Regions from separate parts of the Streptomyces sp. NPDC058671 genome, predicted to be linked through region 3. Evidence: riboswitches for the same ligand, from Rfam matches in the RefSeq annotation. Region 3 holds a riboswitch; each other region holds the start of a gene.

Region 1 (5,062 bases), on a different contig from region 3:
GGCCTGCCGCCGGTCAGCATCTCGTACAGGACGACACCGCAGGCGTACACGTCGGCGCGGGTGTCGGCGGTGCCGTGCTCGATCTGCTCCGGCGCGAGGTACGAGACGGTGCCGAGGACCGACCCGGTGGTGGCGGTCGCCGAGCCCACGGTCCGTACGAGACCGAAGTCGGCGACCTTGACCCGGCCGTCGTCCCCTATCAGGACGTTCTCCGGCTTCATGTCCCGGTGCACGAACCCGGCCCGGTGCGCGGCGCCCAGCGCGGCGAGCATCGGCTCCAGGATGTCCAGGGCGGCGCGGGGCGCCAGGGCGCCGCGCTCGCGCAGGACGTCACGGAGGGTGCAGCCGTCGACGTACTCCATCGCCAGGTAGACGTACGCGCCCTCGGCGCCCTGGTCGAAGACCCCGACCACGTTGGGGTGGGCGAGGCGGGCGACGGACTTCGCCTCACGGATGAAGCGCTCGACGAAGGCGGCGTCGGTCGCGAGGGCGGGATGCATCACCTTGAGCGCGAGGACGCGGTCGAGGCGGGTGTCCACGGCCCGGTAGACCGTGGCCATCCCGCCGACGGCGATGCGCGCGTCGACGCGGTAGCGGCCGTCGAGCATCCGCCCGACGAGGGGGTCCTGAAGGGTCGTGTCCACGGCGACGAGTCTACGAGCCGTGGGGCGGAGGGTCAGAAGGCCGGGCGTTCCGGGTCCAGGCGGGGGCGGCCGGCGGAGGGGGAGGACGCCTCCGCGAAGTGACGGCGGGGGATGCGGCCCGCCCGCCACGCCAGCCGGCCCGCCTCGACCGCGTGCCGCATCGCCGCCGCCATCAGGACCGGCTCCTGCGCCCGGGTCACCGCCGACGCCAGCATCACGGCCGCGCACCCCAGCTCCATCGCGAGCGTCGCGTCGGACGCCGTGCCCGCGCCCGCGTCGAGGATCACCGGCACCCCCGCCCGCTCCGTGATCAGCTGGAAGTTGTGCGGGTTGCGGATGCCGAGCCCGGAGCCGATGGGGGAGCCGAGCGGCATGATCGCCGCGCAGCCCACGTCCTCCAGCTTCCGCGCGAGGACCGGGTCGTCGTTGGTGTAAGGGAGGACGGTGAAGCCGTCGTCCACGAGGGTCTCGGCCGCGGCGAGGAGTTCCTCCCCGTCCGGCAGCAGGGTCCGCTCGTCGGCGACGACCTCCAGCTTGATCCAGTCGGTGCCGAGCGCCTCCCGCGCGAGCCGTGCGGTCAGGACCGCCTCGCCGGCCGTGAAGCAGCCCGCCGTGTTGGGCAGGACGCGGATGCCGAGCCGCTCCAGGACGGAGAGGACCGAGCCCTGCACGGTGGGGTCCAGGCGCCGCATGGCGACCGTCGTCAGTTCCGTACCGCTGGCGGTCAGCGAGCGCTCCAGGACGTCGAGGCTGGGCGCCCCGCCGGTGCCCATGATCAGGCGCGAGGAGAACTCCGTACCGCCGAGGACGAAGGTGTCGTCGGACATCGCGTTCAGCCTCCCTGTACCGCGGTGAGGACCTCGACCCGGTCGCCTTCGCCGAGGAGCGTCGACGGCCACTGCCCCCGCGGCACGACCGTCTCGTTGAGGGCGGCGGCGACCCCGGAGCGGGCCGTGGTCAGGGTGGCGACGAGGGCGTCGAGGGTGAGGGGGCCGGAGAGCTCGCGCGGTTCTCCGTTCACGGACACGTTCATGCGGGCTGCTCCTGGCGTACGGGAGGGGCGGGGGCGAAACGGCGGGGGGTGAAGGGGCGCGCCTCGTCGGGGAGGACGCCGGTGGTCAGGACCTGGGCCATGACGTCGCCGGTGACGGGGGTGAGCAGGACCCCGTTGCGGTAGTGCCCGGTGGCCAGGTGCAGACCCGGCAGCGCGGTGGGGCCGAGCAGCGGCGCGTTGTCGGGGGACGCGGGGCGCAGGCCCGCCACGGTCTCGGTGAGCGGCAGCTCGGTGATCCCGGGGACGAGCTCGTGGGCGTCACGCAGCAGCTCGTACACCCCGCCCGCCGTCACCGTGGTGTCCCACCCGAGTTCCTCGCTGGTGGCGCCGACGACGAGCTCGCCGTTCGCGCGGGGCACCAGGTAGACGTGGCTGCCCCGCACCACGGCCCGGACGGTCCGGGAGAGGAAGGGGGCGTACGCGGCCGGCACCCGCAGCCGCAGCACCTGGCCCTTCACGGGGCGGACGGGCGGCAGCACCTCGGCCGGCACGCCCGCGAGCCGCCCGCTCAGGCTTCCGGCGGCCAGGACGACCTGGTCGGCCGTCAGTTCCCGGCCGCCGACGAGCACGGCACCGCGCGCGCGGCCCCGCACCACCGTCAGGCTCTGCGCGAGGGCGCGGTGGAAGACCACCCCGGCCCGCTCGCAGGCGACGAGGAGCGCGGCGGCCAGCCGGCGCGGGTCGACCTGGTGGTCGCCGTCGACCCGCAGCCCGCCGCGCACGCCCGGGGCGAGCATCGGTTCGAGGCGGCGGCACTCGCGGCCGCTGAGCCACTCGGAGGCGAGCCCGCAGCGGGTCTGCAGGGCGTGCAGTTCGCGCAGGTGGGCCCGGTCGTCGGCGTCGAGGGCGACGGCGAGGGTGCCGCAGGCGCGGTAGCCGACGTCGTGTCCCGTGGACTCCTCCAGCTCGGCGACGAAGGCGGGGTAGCGCGCGGCGGAGGCGAGGTTGAGCCCGAGCAGGGTCTCCTCGCCGTAGTGGAGTTCGGTGACGGCGGCGAGCATCCCGGCCGCGACCCGCGCGGCGCCGCCGCCGGGGTCCGGGTCGACGACCGTGGTGCGCAGTCCGCGCCCGGCGGACCGCCAGGCCGTGACCAGGCCGACGATGCCGCCCCCGATCACGAGGACGTCGGAGATGTCGGAGACATCGGAGGAACGCATGGGCGTCCAGCCCCTCCCTTCGCCGGCATGACCCGGATCAGGTTCGTACGGTCGGAGGCCGTCTCAGCCTCCCTCTCAGCCCGGTGCGTCCGGGCTCCCGCGAGTGCTTTACGCCCGCCAGCCTAGCTTCCGTCCTCGAGGCGGCCACAGACCCCTCCTGGCCTCCGCATTCCTGATGGCTCGTCAGATGCGTAAGGTGGTCGGGTGAGCGAGCAGAAGCAGGCCCAGCAGCATGTCGTGATCGTCGGCGCCGGGATGGCGGGCGTGCAGACCGCCGTCGCCCTGCGGGAACAGGGCTTCACCGGCCCCCTGACCCTCATCGGGGCCGAACCCCACCAGCCCTACGACCGGCCCCCGCTCTCCAAGGCCATCCTCCTCGGCAAGGCCGAGGACTCCGCCTTCGACATCGACTTCGAGGCCCTCGGCATCGAGCTCCGCCTCGGCCTCGACGTCACAGGACTGCGCGCCGCCGACCACGAGATCGACACCGAGGCCGGACCCGTCCGCTACGACACCCTGGTCGTCGCCACCGGCGCCCAGCCGGTCACCCTGCCCGGCGCCGAGGGCGTCCCCGGCGTCCATCTGCTGCGGACCCTCGACGACGCCGTACGCCTCGGGCCCGTCCTGGAGCGCCGCCACACCGTGGTGGTCGTCGGCGCCGGATGGATCGGCGCCGAGTTCGCCACCGCCGCGCGCGAGGCGGGCTGCGCCGTCACCGTCGTCGAGGCCGCCGACCGCCCCCTCGCCGGCGCCCTGCCCGCCGAGGTCACCACCCCCATGGCCGAGTGGTACGGGGCCCACGGCGCCGAACTCCTCACCCGCGCGCGCGTGGACACCGTCGAGCCCGGCCGCGTCCTCCTCGCCGACGGCCGCGAGCTCCCCGCCGACGCCGTCGTCGTCGGCATCGGGGCCCGCCCCGCCACCGGCTGGCTCACCGGCTCCGGCATCGCCCTCGACCCCGGCGGCGCCGTCACCGCGGACGAGCGGCTGCGCACCTCCCTGCCCGACGTGTACGCCGTCGGCGACTGCGCCTCCTTCCCCTCCGCCCGCTACGGGGAGCGCCTCCTCGTCCACCACTGGGACAACGCCCTCCAGGGCCCCCGCACGGTCGCCGCCACCATCACCGGGGCCGCGGACACGCCGTACGACCCCGTCCCGTACTTCTGGTCCGAGCAGTTCGGCCGCTTCGTCCAGTACGCCGGCCACCACGCGGACGCGGACCGGCTGCTCTGGCGCGGCACCCCCGCCGACGAGGCCTGGTCCGTGCTCTGGCTGCGCGCCGACGTGCCGGTGGCCCTCCTCGCCGTCGGCCGCCCCCGCGACCTGGCCCAGGGCCGCAAGCTCATCGAGACGGCCACGGCCGTGGACCCCACGCGCGCGGCGGACCCCTCCGTACCCCTGAAGGCGGCAGTCGCGTAGGGCCCGACTACCGGCTGTCGGTCCGGGATGGCAGGCTTGTCCTGTGACCGAGATTGACGTAAAGATCGATGCGCTCGTCCCCGCCTGGCTCTACGTGCCCGACATCGCGGAGATGCTCGATATCGAGGTGACGCGGGTGCGGCAGCTGATCAAGGAAGGTCAGCTGATCGCCGTGCGCCGTGGAGAGAACAACGCCCTGCAGATCCCCGCCGCCTTCATCCAGGGCGACAAGATCGTCAAGGGCCTCGTCGGGCTCCTGACCGTGCTGCGGGACGACGGCTTCACCGACGAGGAGATGCTGGAGTGGCTCTTCACTCCGGACGAGAGCCTGCCGGGCACGCCCGCGCAGGCCCTCGGCGAGAACCGCGGCACGGAGGTGAAGCGCCGCGCCCAGGCGCTCGCCCTCTGACACACGTACGCACGAAGACACCACCAGCGGGTGTCGCGGTGGGCGGCCGCCGGCGGGGGCGGGCCCCCCCGGGCCCCGCCCCCCCCCCGGGGGGGCCCCCCCCAGCCCGCCCCCTCAAACACAAGACCACACAAACCCCCCCCGGGGGGTGGGGGGGGGGGCGCCCCGGGGGGGGCCCCCCCCCCCGCGGCGCCGGCGCCACCGACGGGGGGAACCCATCCATGCCCACGCCTCGTGAGCGGCTCGCCGACGCCCGGCTCTACCTGTGCACCGACGCCCGGAAGCGGCAGGGAGACCTGCCCGCCTTCCTCGACGCCGTGCTCTCCTCCGGTGTGGACATCGTGCAGCTCCGCGACAAGGGCATGGAGGCCGGTGAGGA
Region 2 (5,062 bases), on a different contig from region 3:
AGGCGCGCGCGGCGCGAGCGATAAGCCCGGAACTCGTGACGCTCTATGAGCAGAGGGCGGATGTCCCCGTGTCAGCGTTCGTGGACATGTTGGCCCAGGCACGCGAGCGCATTGACGTGCTGGTCTACGCCGCAATCTTCTTGCATGAGGCGTACCCCCGATTGAACGATCTCTTTCGGGAGCGAGCCGCAGAGGGCTGTGCGATCCGGATCGCTGTAGGCGACGCGGAGAGTGAGAACGTTCGGGCGCGCGGCCAGGAGGAGAAGTTCGGCCACGGCATCGAGTCCCGTTGCCAACTGGCGCTCATGCACTACCGGCCCTTGGTCGGCGTGTCGGGCATCGACGTCCGGACCCACGCCACGACGCTCTACAACTCGCTCTACCGCGCCGACGATCAGTTGCTGGTCAATGCCCACGTCTGGGGGGTCAATGCATACGGGGCCCCGGTGTGGCACCTTCGGCGAAGCGGCGAAGGCGGCATGTTCGACACCTACGCCGAGAGCTTCAACGCGGTGTGGTCCACAGCGACCCCCGTACAGCATGAGGGGTGACCATGGGACGGACCGAGTACTACGACGACCCGAACGCTCCCAAGCCGAACAGCATGGTTGTCGCGGCCTCAGCCGTCGTCACCGACGCCCAGGGGCGCATCCTGCTCCAGCGTCGACGCGACAACGATCTCTGGGCCCTCCCTGGCGGGGGCATGGACCTCACTGACTCACTTCCCGGCACGGCCGTCCGTGAGGTCAAGGAAGAGACCGGCTTGGACGTGGAGGTCACCGGGCTAGTGGGCACGTACACCGACCCGAGGCACATCATCGCCTACTCGGATGGAGAGGTGCGCCGGCAGTTCAACGTCTGCTTCACCGCACGAATCGTCGGCGGCGAGCTGGCAATCTCGGACGAGTCGACGGAGCTACGGTTCGTTCCTCCAGACGAGCTGGACCGACTTCCCATGCACCACACGCAGCGACTCAGGCTCAGCCACTACATGGAGCACCGCGAACGGCCCTATCTCGGCTAACCCATCTACTCCTACTGGCTGCACGGCTATCGGAGCGTCCCCAACATGTGCTGGTGGACGCTCCGACGTCAAAGGATCAGTCCACAGAACAACGAAGGCTGACCGACGACTCCCCCCGGAATGCCGTCGGTCAGCCTCGTTTGCGCAGGTCAGTCAGCCAGCGGAAGGTAGACGCGGTTGCCGGAGGCCGCGAACTCCTTGGACTTCTCCAGCATCCCGGCCTCGATCTCATCCGGGGTGGCGTCCGCGTCGCCGCCGAACTGCTCTGTGATGCTTCTACTGATCTTCATCGAGCAGAACTTCGGACCGCACATCGAGCAGAAGTGCGCGGTCTTCGCGGGCTCCGCGGGCAGCGTCTCGTCGTGGAACTCCCGCGCGGTGTCCGGGTCGAGCGCCAGGTTGAACTGGTCCTCCCAGCGGAACTCGAACCGCGCGTCCGAGAGCGCGTCGTCCCACTCCTGAGCGCCCGGGTGCCCCTTCGCGAGGTCGGCCGCGTGCGCCGCGATCTTGTACGTGATGACCCCCGTCTTCACGTCGTCCCTGTTCGGCAGGCCCAGGTGCTCCTTGGGCGTGACGTAGCAGAGCATCGCCGTCCCCCACCAGGCGATCATCGCCGCGCCGATGCCGGAGGTGATGTGGTCGTACGCGGGCGCCACGTCCGTCGTCAGCGGGCCGAGCGTGTAGAACGGCGCCTCCTCGCAGATCTCCTGCTGGAGGTCGATGTTCTCCTTGATCTTGTGCATCGGGACGTGCCCGGGGCCCTCGATCATCGTCTGCACGTGGTGGCGCTTGGCGATCGTGTTCAGCTCGCCGAGCGTGCGCAGCTCCGCGAACTGCGCCTCGTCGTTGGCGTCCGCGATCGAGCCGGGGCGCAGCCCGTCGCCGAGCGAGTACGTGACGTCGTACGCCGCCAGGATCTCGCAGAGCTCCTCGAAGTTCGTGTAGAGGAAGTTCTCCTTGTGGTGGGCGAGACACCAGGCGGCCATGATCGAGCCGCCGCGCGAGACGATGCCGGTCTTGCGGCGCGCGGTGAGCGGCACGTACGGCAGGAGTACGCCGGCGTGCACGGTCATGTAGTCCACGCCCTGCTCGGCCTGCTCGATGACCGTGTCCTTGTAGATCTCCCAGGTCAGCTCCTCGGCCCGGCCGTCGACCTTCTCCAGGGCCTGGTAGAGCGGCACGGTGCCGATGGGCACGGGGGAGTTGCGCAGCACCCATTCGCGGGTGGTGTGGATGTTGCGTCCGGTGGACAGGTCCATGACCGTGTCGGCGCCCCACTTGGTCGCCCAGGTCATCTTCTCCACCTCCTCCTCGATGGAGGAGGTGACGGCGGAGTTGCCGATGTTGGCGTTGACCTTCACCAGGAACCGCTTGCCGATGATCATCGGCTCGATCTCCGGGTGGTTGACGTTCGCCGGGAGCACCGCGCGGCCCGCGGCGATCTCCTCCCGTACGACCTCGGGGGAGACGTTCTCCCGGATCGCCACGTACTCCATCTCCGGGGTGATCTCGCCCCGGCGGGCGTACGCGAGCTGCGTCACCGCCCGGCCGTCGCGGCTCCGGCGCGGCAGGCGCGGGCGGCCGGGGAAGACGGCGTCGAGGTTCTTGAGCCCGCCGCCGCGCGGCGAGGTGTGCTTGATGCCGTCGTCCTCGGGGCGGGCCGGGCGGCCCGCGTACTCCTCGGTGTCGCCGCGGCCGATGATCCAGTTCTCGCGCAGCGGCGGGAGGCCCCGTCGTACGTCGGTGTCGACGGTGGGGTCGGTGTACGGGCCGGACGTGTCGTACAGCGTGACGTCCTTGCCGTTGGTGAGGTGTACCTGACGGACCGGCACCCTGAGGTCGGGGCGCGAGCCCTGGACGTACCCCTTGTGCCAGCCCGGCGTGCGCTCGCCGTCGACAGAGGTGCCGTCCTGGTCGGAGGCAGGCGTGCGTGCGTCCTGAATGGTCATGAGACCGATCTCCCTACGCCGGCATTACCCGGTAACAGGTTCGGCGGTCGGCGCAGCCTCTTCCCGTACGCGCGTACGGTGATCAGCGCCCTCTCAGCCCGGTGCTCCGAGCTCCCGCGTGTGCAAAGGTGCCACCACGCTAGCGTCATCCCTGGCGTGCTGAACAGTGGGCCCCCGCCGTTCTTGCGATGATCGGTCGGTGACTTCCCCCGAGCAGACTCCCGAGCCGCACGGCCACGACCCCGGTCCCGGCCCCTCCCACGGGCACGGCCAGGGGCACGGCCACAGCCACAGCCACGGCCCCGCCGCCCCGGTGTCCCGGCACTTGCGCAAGGTCATCGCGGCCGTCCTGATCCCTTTCGCCACCGCCGTCGTGGTCGGCCTCGCGGTGCTGTGGCCGGGCGGTGCCCCGGCGCACGACCGCACCGGGGTCGGCTTCGACCGGCAGACCGAGCAGGGCAGGGTCGTCGCCGTCGAGCAGGTCGACTGCAAGGACGTGAACGCCGCGCAGGTCCCGCCGACCGGTGACACCTCCACCCCGGAGGGGCGCGAGGCCGTCGAGTCCCAGCGGGGACAGTGCGAGAAGGCGACCGTCGAACTGGTCAGCGGCCCGGAGAAGGGACGCAGGTTCACCGAGATCGTGCAGCCGGACGCGCCCCGCCAACTGGACCGGGGCCAGGGGGTGGTGGTGGCGTACGCCCCCGACGCCCCGCGTGACCTGCAGTATTCGGTGACCGACGTGAACCGCAAGGTGCCGTTGGCGGTGCTGGCCGGGATCTTCGCCCTCGTCGTCGTGCTCGTCGGCCGGATGCGCGGCGTGATGGCGCTCATCGCGCTCGTCGCGAGCTTCCTGGTGCTGACGTTCTTCATCCTGCCGGCGATCCTGGAGGGATCGAATCCGCTGGTGGTGGCGGTGGTCGGGTCGAGCGCGATCATGTTGATCGCCCTCTACATGTGCCACGGCCTCTCGGCCCGCACCTCGGTCGCGGTGCTCGGGACGCTGATCTCACTGCTGCTGATCGGCCTGCTCGGCTCGCTCTTCATCGGCTGGGCCTCGCTCAGCGGCAACACCGACGACAACACCGGTCTGATCCACGGCCTGTACCCGAGCATCGACATGTCCGGCCTGCTCCTGGCCGGAATCATTATCGGTTCGCTCGGTGTGCTCGACGACGTGACGGTCACCCAGACCTCGGCCGTCTGGGAGCTGCACCAGGCCGACCCGGGCATGGGGCCGCGCGCCCTGTACCGGGCCGCCATCCGGATCGGACGCGACCACATCGCCTCGGTAGTGAACACGCTTGTGCTCGCCTACGCCGGTGCCGCCCTCCCGCTGCTGCTGCTCTTCTCGATCGCGCAGAGCAGCATGGGGACGGTGGCCAACAGCGAGCTGATCGCCGAGGAGATCGTGCGGACCCTGGTGGGGTCGATCGGCCTGGTCGCCTCCGTGCCGGTCACCACGGCGCTCGCGGCCCTGGTGGTCTCCGCCGACCGACCGGCTTCCGGGGGGACCCGGCCCGCGACGGCACGGGGCGGACGGCGCCGCCGCGCCAAGTGACTCGTACGCGCGACGTCATGGCGGGTGACGTACGAACCCGGGATGGTGGGTACGTACGAGCCGCGTGGTTGCAGACGTACGAGAGGGCGGGCGCCGGTTCAGGCGGCCGGTCCCGCGCTCTCCTCGGCCAGGATCCGGCCGAGAGCGGCCTCCAGGTTGTCCTCGAAGTCGCCGAGGCTCCGTTCCTGCCCGAGCGGGACGAGCTTGTCCGTACGGTCGAGGAAGGCCACGAGCGGCGGCGCGCTCGCCCGGAACAGGGCACGGTCGCCGCCGACCTGGAGCCGGATGGAGACGTCCGAAAGGCCTTCGGGCTCCGTCGGGGCGATGTGCACGTCGCCGTCCCCGCTCGGCCGGGCGATGCCGTCGAGCAGCAGCTCCCGGCCGAAGGCCCAGGTCACGGGAGCGTCCCCGGGAAGGTGGAAGGTCATCCGCACCGCGTAGGGATCCCGGGTCTCATATCGCAGTTCGACCGGGATCCGGAAGGAGAGCTCCTCGGAGACGAGGAAGCTCATCAGGACTTCCGCCTGAACG
Region 3 (5,062 bases):
CGCCACCGAGACGAGGACGCCTCCGAGCAGCGCCCACTGCCCGGCGCCGCGCGGGCGGCGCGCGGTCCGCTCCGGCGGTACGAGCCGCAGCGCCGTCTCCCGCCTCCGTACCGTCCGGGCGTGCACGGCCAGGATCGCGCCGACCGCCACGAACTGGACGAGGGTCAGGACGGCGGCCGTCGGCAGGTCGAGCAGCCGGGCGGTCTGCCGGTAGATCTCCGCCTCCAGGGTGGAGTAGGCGTCCCCGCCCAGGATCTGCACGACGCCGAAGGAGGTGAAGGTGAAGAGGAAGACCATCAGGGCGGCCGCCGCCACCGCCGGCACGAGGGCGGGCAGCGTCACCGTCCGCCAGGCCGTCAGGCGTGAGGCGCCGAGGACCCGGGCGGCCTCCTCCTGGCGCGGGTCCAGCTGGGACCAGAGCCCGCCGACGGTCCGTACGACGACCGCGTAGTTGAAGAAGACGTGGGCGAGGAGGATCGCCCACACGCTGGTGTCGAGCCGCAGCCCCCACAGCTCGTCCGTCAGACCGTTCCGGCCGACGAGCGCGAGGAACGCGGTGCCGACCAGGACCGTCGGCAGCACGAACGGCACCGTCACCACGGCCCGCAGCACGCCCTTGCCGGGGAAGTCGAAGCGGGCGAAGACATACGCGCCGGGCAGCGCGACGAGCAGCGTCAGCGCCGTGGAGGCGAGCGCCTGCCACGCCGTGAAGCCGAGCACGTCGAGGATGTCCGGCCGGCTCAGCGTCTCGCCGATCCGCCCGAACCGCCACGCCCCCTCGGGCCGCAGCCCCCGTTCGACGATCGAGACGACCGGCCAGGCGAAGAAGACCCCGAAGAACGCGGCGGGCAGGGCCATGAGCCCCAGCCGCGCCGCGCTCCCCCGCAGGCCGCGCGTCACTTCAGGACGAGCGACGACCACTGCTGGATCCACGGGTCACGCTTCTCGGCGATCTTCTCGGGGGCCATGGTCTCCGGCCTGTCGACGACCACGCCGTGCTTCGTGAAGAGCTCCGGCAGGGCGGCGTCCGTCGCCACCGGGTTCACGAACATCTGGAGCGGCATGTCCTCCTGGAACTCCTTCGAGATCAGGAAGTCGATCAGCGCCTTGCCGCCGACGGGGTTCTTCGCCCCGTCCAGGAGGCCGGCGAACTCGGTCTGCCGGAAGCAGGTGCCGGTGGAGACGCCGGTCGGCGCCACCTTCGGCTGCGGCTCGCCGTACAGCACCTCGACCGGCGGGCTGGAGGCGTAGGACACGACGAGCGGCCGGTCGCCCTTGGCCTGCTTGCCGCCGGCGGAACCGGAGAACTCCTGGTTGTAGGCGAGCTCCCAGCTGTCGACGGTCTTCACACCGTTGGCCTTGAGCTTCGTCCAGTAGTCCTGCCAGCCTTCGTCGCCGTACTTGGCGGCCGTACCGAGGAGGAAGCCGAGGCCCGGGGAGGACCGCTCGGGGTTCTCGACGACGAGCAGGTCCTTGTACGCCGGCTTCGCCAGGTCGTCGAAGGTCTGCGGCGGCGCCAGCTTCCTGTCGGCGAAGTACTTCTTGTCGTAGTTGACGCAGATGTCGCCCGAGTCGATCGGCGTGACCCGGTGCTCCTTGTCGAGCCGGTACGCGGCCGGGACGCGGTCCAGGCCCTTCGCCTCGTACGGGACGAAGATGCCGTTGTCGAGGGCGCGGGACAGCAGGGTGTTGTCGACGCCGAAGAAGACGTCACCCTGCGGGGAGCCCTTGGTCAGGATCTCCTTGTTGACGGCCTCGCCCGCGTCCCCGCTCTTGAGGACCTTCACGGTGAAACCGGTCTGCTCGGTGAACTTCGCGAGCACCTCCTTGGAGGCGTTGAAGGAGTCGTGGCTGACGAGGGTCACGGTCTTCGGGGCGGGCGCGCCGGACGCGCCCGCGGCGTCACGGCCGTCGTCCGTGCCGCAGGCGGTGAGGGCGGTGACGCCCAGGGCCGCGACGAGCGCGGCGGCCGCCGCCTTCTTGGTGCTCACTGAGATTTTGGTGCTCACTGAGATTTCCTCCTGGGTATGACCAGGAAGAGACGCGGCCCTGCCCACGACCGGCGGACCGGACGCGGGCAGGGCGCAACAGCTTGAGTTAACGACCGAACTTCCTACCCAGAATGACCTGGGCAAGGTTCAGAGGGTCTGCGGTCCTACGGTGACCGCACTCTCAGCGCTGTGGCGCTCCCCTGTCGGAATATGGAGATGTGTTCGAGCTCAGAGTACAAGGTCAGCGTTCGGCGGCGGCCAGCTGTCCACAGGCACCGTCGATCTCCTGACCCCGGGTGTCCCGGACGGTCACCGGGACGCCGTGGCGCGCGATGGCCTCGACGAAGGCCTTCTCGTCCTCGGGACGGGACGCGGTCCACTTCGAACCGGGCGTCGGGTTCAACGGGATCAGGTTGACGTGCACCCGTCGGCCCTTGAGGAGCCGGCCGAGGAGGTCACCGCGCCAGGCCTGGTCGTTGATGTCCCGGATGAGCGCGTACTCGATGGAGATCCGGCGTCCGGACTTCTCCGCGTACTCCCAGGCCGCGTCGAGGACCTCCCGCACGTTCCAGCGGGTGTTCACCGGAACCAGGGTGTCCCGCAGCTCGTCGTCCGGGGCGTGCAGCGACACCGCGAGCCGGCACTTGAAGCCCTCGTCGGAGAAGCGCAGCATCGCCGGCACCAGACCCACGGTGGAGACGGTGATCCCGCGCTGGGAGAGGCCCAGGCCGTCCGGCTCGGGATCGGTGAGCCGCCGGATGGCGCCGACGACCCGCTTGTAGTTGGCGAGCGGTTCGCCCATGCCCATGAACACGATGTTGGAGAGCCGCGCCGGCCCCCCGGGCACCTCGCCGTCCCGCAGGGACCGCATGCCGTCGACGATCTGGTGCACGATCTCGGCGGTCGACAGGTTCCGGTCGAGCCCGGCCTGCCCGGTCGCGCAGAACGGGCAGTTCATCCCGCACCCGGCCTGCGAGGAGATGCACATGGTCACCCGGTCCGGGTAGCGCATGAGCACCGACTCGACGAGCGTGCCGTCGTGCAGCCGCCACAGGGTCTTACGGGTGGTGTCGTCGTCGCACGAGATGTGCCGCACCACGGACATCAGGTCGGGAAGCAGCTCCCCGGCCAGCTTCTCCCGCGAGGCGGCCGGGATGTCCGTCCACTCGGCGGGATCGTGCGCGTACCGCGCGAAGTAGTGCGTGGACAGCTGCTTGGCACGGAAGGGCTTCTCGCCGATCGCGGCGACGGCCTCCTTCCGCTCGGCGGGCGTGAGGTCGGCCAGGTGCCGCGGCGGCTTCTTGGCTCCGCGGGGGGCGACGAAAGTGAGTTCTCCGGGCTTGGGCATGGTGATACCAGTGTCGCAGAGATACGAAGAAGGGCCCGCCGCCCCTGTGGACAACGAGCCCCTCACGTGAAGAACCGCAGGTCAGGCGGTACCGACGAACAGTGCCAGGAGCAGCCACACCACCGGTGCCGTCGGCAGCAGGGAGTCCAGGCGGTCCATGATGCCGCCGTGGCCCGGAAGCAGCGTGCCCATGTCCTTGATGCCGAGGTCCCGTTTGATCATCGACTCGCCGAGGTCGCCGAGCGTCGCGCTCGCCGCCACCGCGAGACCGATGATCAGGCCCTGCCACCAGATGCCGTCGTCGATCAGGAACTCCATGCACAGAGCTCCCGCCGCCATCGCGAACGTCACCCCGCCGACCAGACCCTCCCGGGTCTTGCCGGGGCTGATCCGCGGAGCCAGCTTGTGCTTGCCGAAGCGCCAGCCGATCGCGTACGCCCCCGTGTCGCTGACCACGGTCAGGAGCAGGAAGGTCAGCACCCGCTGCGGACCGTCCTCGGCGGTCAGCAGCAGCGCCACGAAGGTCGCGAGGAACGGCACGTAGAACGCGGCGAACACGCCCGCCGTGACGTCCTTCAGATAACCCCCGGGAGGCTCCGTCATCCGCCACACCAGCACCGCGAGCGCCGTCAGCGCCATTGCCACCCAGGCGCCCTCGGCACCCCGGACATAGCCGGCGACGATCATCGCCGCGCCGCCGACCGCGAGCGGAACCAGCGGTGCCTTGATCGCCTTGCGCTCCTGGAGGCGGGAGGTCAGTTCCCAGAGACCGACCACGACGGCGACCACGATCACCCCGACGAAGGCCGGCTTCCAGACGAACAGCGACGCGAAGACGACGGCGCCGAGACCGACCCCGACCCCTATGGCCGCACCCAGGTCGCGCCCCGCGGTCTTCTTCTTCCGGGGTGCGGGCGGCGGAGGCGGGGCGGGGCTGTGCATGGGCTCCTGCGGGTGCTCGTGCGGCGTCTCCTCACGGAACAGGGGACCGCTCGGGTGAGCGGCCCCCCGTCCGTGACCGTCCTGGAATCCGCCGGCGGGAACGTCGGGCACGATGGGCATGGGCCGAGTCTGCGCCGCCAGATGCCGATCGTATGCGGGACCCGCCGGGACGGGCCCCTGGTCGGGTCCCCTACGGCCGGAACCGGCCGGGGCCCCCCAGGAAGAGTCGTTCATCAGACCTCGAGCAGCTCGGCTTCCTTGTGCTTGAGCAGCTCGTCCACCTGCGTGACGTACTTCGCGGTGGTGTCGTCGAGCTCCTTCTCGGCGCGGCGGCCCTCGTCCTCGCCGACCTCACCGTCCTTGACGAACTTGTCGATGGTCTCCTTGGCCTTGCGGCGCACCGAGCGGATCGAGATCTTCGAGTCCTCGGCCTTGGTCTTGGCGACCTTGATGTACTCCCGGCGGCGCTCCTCGGTCAGCTCGGGGAAGACCACCCGGATGATGTTGCCGTCGTTGCTCGGGTTGACGCCGAGGTCCGAGTCCCGGATCGCCTGCTCGATGTTGCGCAGCGCGCTCTTGTCGAACGGGGTCACCACGGCCATCCGGGGCTCCGGTACGGAGAAGGACGCCAGCTGGTTGATGGGGGTGATGGCGCCGTAGTACTCCGCCACGATCTTGTTGAACATCGCCGGGTGCGCACGGCCGGTGCGGATCGCGGCGAAGTCCTCCTTGGCGACCACGACCGCCTTCTCCATCTTCTCCTCGGCCTCGAGGAGGGTCT

Evidence for each region. Region 3 has a riboswitch for thiamine pyrophosphate ahead of ACFWV2_RS18985 (thiamine ABC transporter substrate binding subunit). Riboswitches for the same ligand answer to the same signal wherever they lie in the genome.
Region 1: linked by a shared signal. The riboswitch ahead of thiO (glycine oxidase ThiO) and the one ahead of ACFWV2_RS18985 (thiamine ABC transporter substrate binding subunit) in region 3 are both predicted to bind thiamine pyrophosphate.
Region 2: linked by a shared signal. The riboswitch ahead of thiC (phosphomethylpyrimidine synthase ThiC) and the one ahead of ACFWV2_RS18985 (thiamine ABC transporter substrate binding subunit) in region 3 are both predicted to bind thiamine pyrophosphate.

What each region holds. Positions count from the first base shown of each region.
Region 1 is NZ_JBHXSA010000013.1:17,204-22,265, forward strand. It holds gene pknB (Stk1 family PASTA domain-containing Ser/Thr kinase) at 1-644, opposite strand, end outside; gene ACFWV2_RS17820 (thiazole synthase) at 677-1,471, opposite strand; gene thiS (sulfur carrier protein ThiS) at 1,477-1,677, opposite strand; gene thiO (glycine oxidase ThiO) at 1,674-2,855, opposite strand; TPP riboswitch at 2,853-2,966, opposite strand; gene ACFWV2_RS17835 (NAD(P)/FAD-dependent oxidoreductase) at 3,111-4,274, shown strand; gene ACFWV2_RS17840 (Rv2175c family DNA-binding protein) at 4,318-4,683, shown strand; gene thiE (thiamine phosphate synthase) at 4,905-5,062, shown strand, end outside.
Region 2 is NZ_JBHXSA010000001.1:63,883-68,944, forward strand. It holds gene ACFWV2_RS00205 (XRE family transcriptional regulator) at 1-551, shown strand, start outside; gene ACFWV2_RS00210 (NUDIX domain-containing protein) at 554-1,024, shown strand; gene thiC (phosphomethylpyrimidine synthase ThiC) at 1,174-2,973, opposite strand; TPP riboswitch at 2,967-3,101, opposite strand; gene ACFWV2_RS00220 (YibE/F family protein) at 3,173-4,531, shown strand; gene ACFWV2_RS00225 (SsgA family sporulation/cell division regulator) at 4,630-5,062, opposite strand, start outside.
Region 3 is NZ_JBHXSA010000014.1:81,356-86,417, forward strand. It holds gene ACFWV2_RS18980 (ABC transporter permease) at 1-858, opposite strand, end outside; gene ACFWV2_RS18985 (thiamine ABC transporter substrate binding subunit) at 897-1,991, opposite strand; TPP riboswitch at 2,093-2,203, opposite strand; gene rlmN (23S rRNA (adenine(2503)-C(2))-methyltransferase RlmN) at 2,233-3,339, opposite strand; gene ACFWV2_RS18995 (phosphatidate cytidylyltransferase) at 3,421-4,515, opposite strand; gene frr (ribosome recycling factor) at 4,515-5,062, opposite strand, start outside.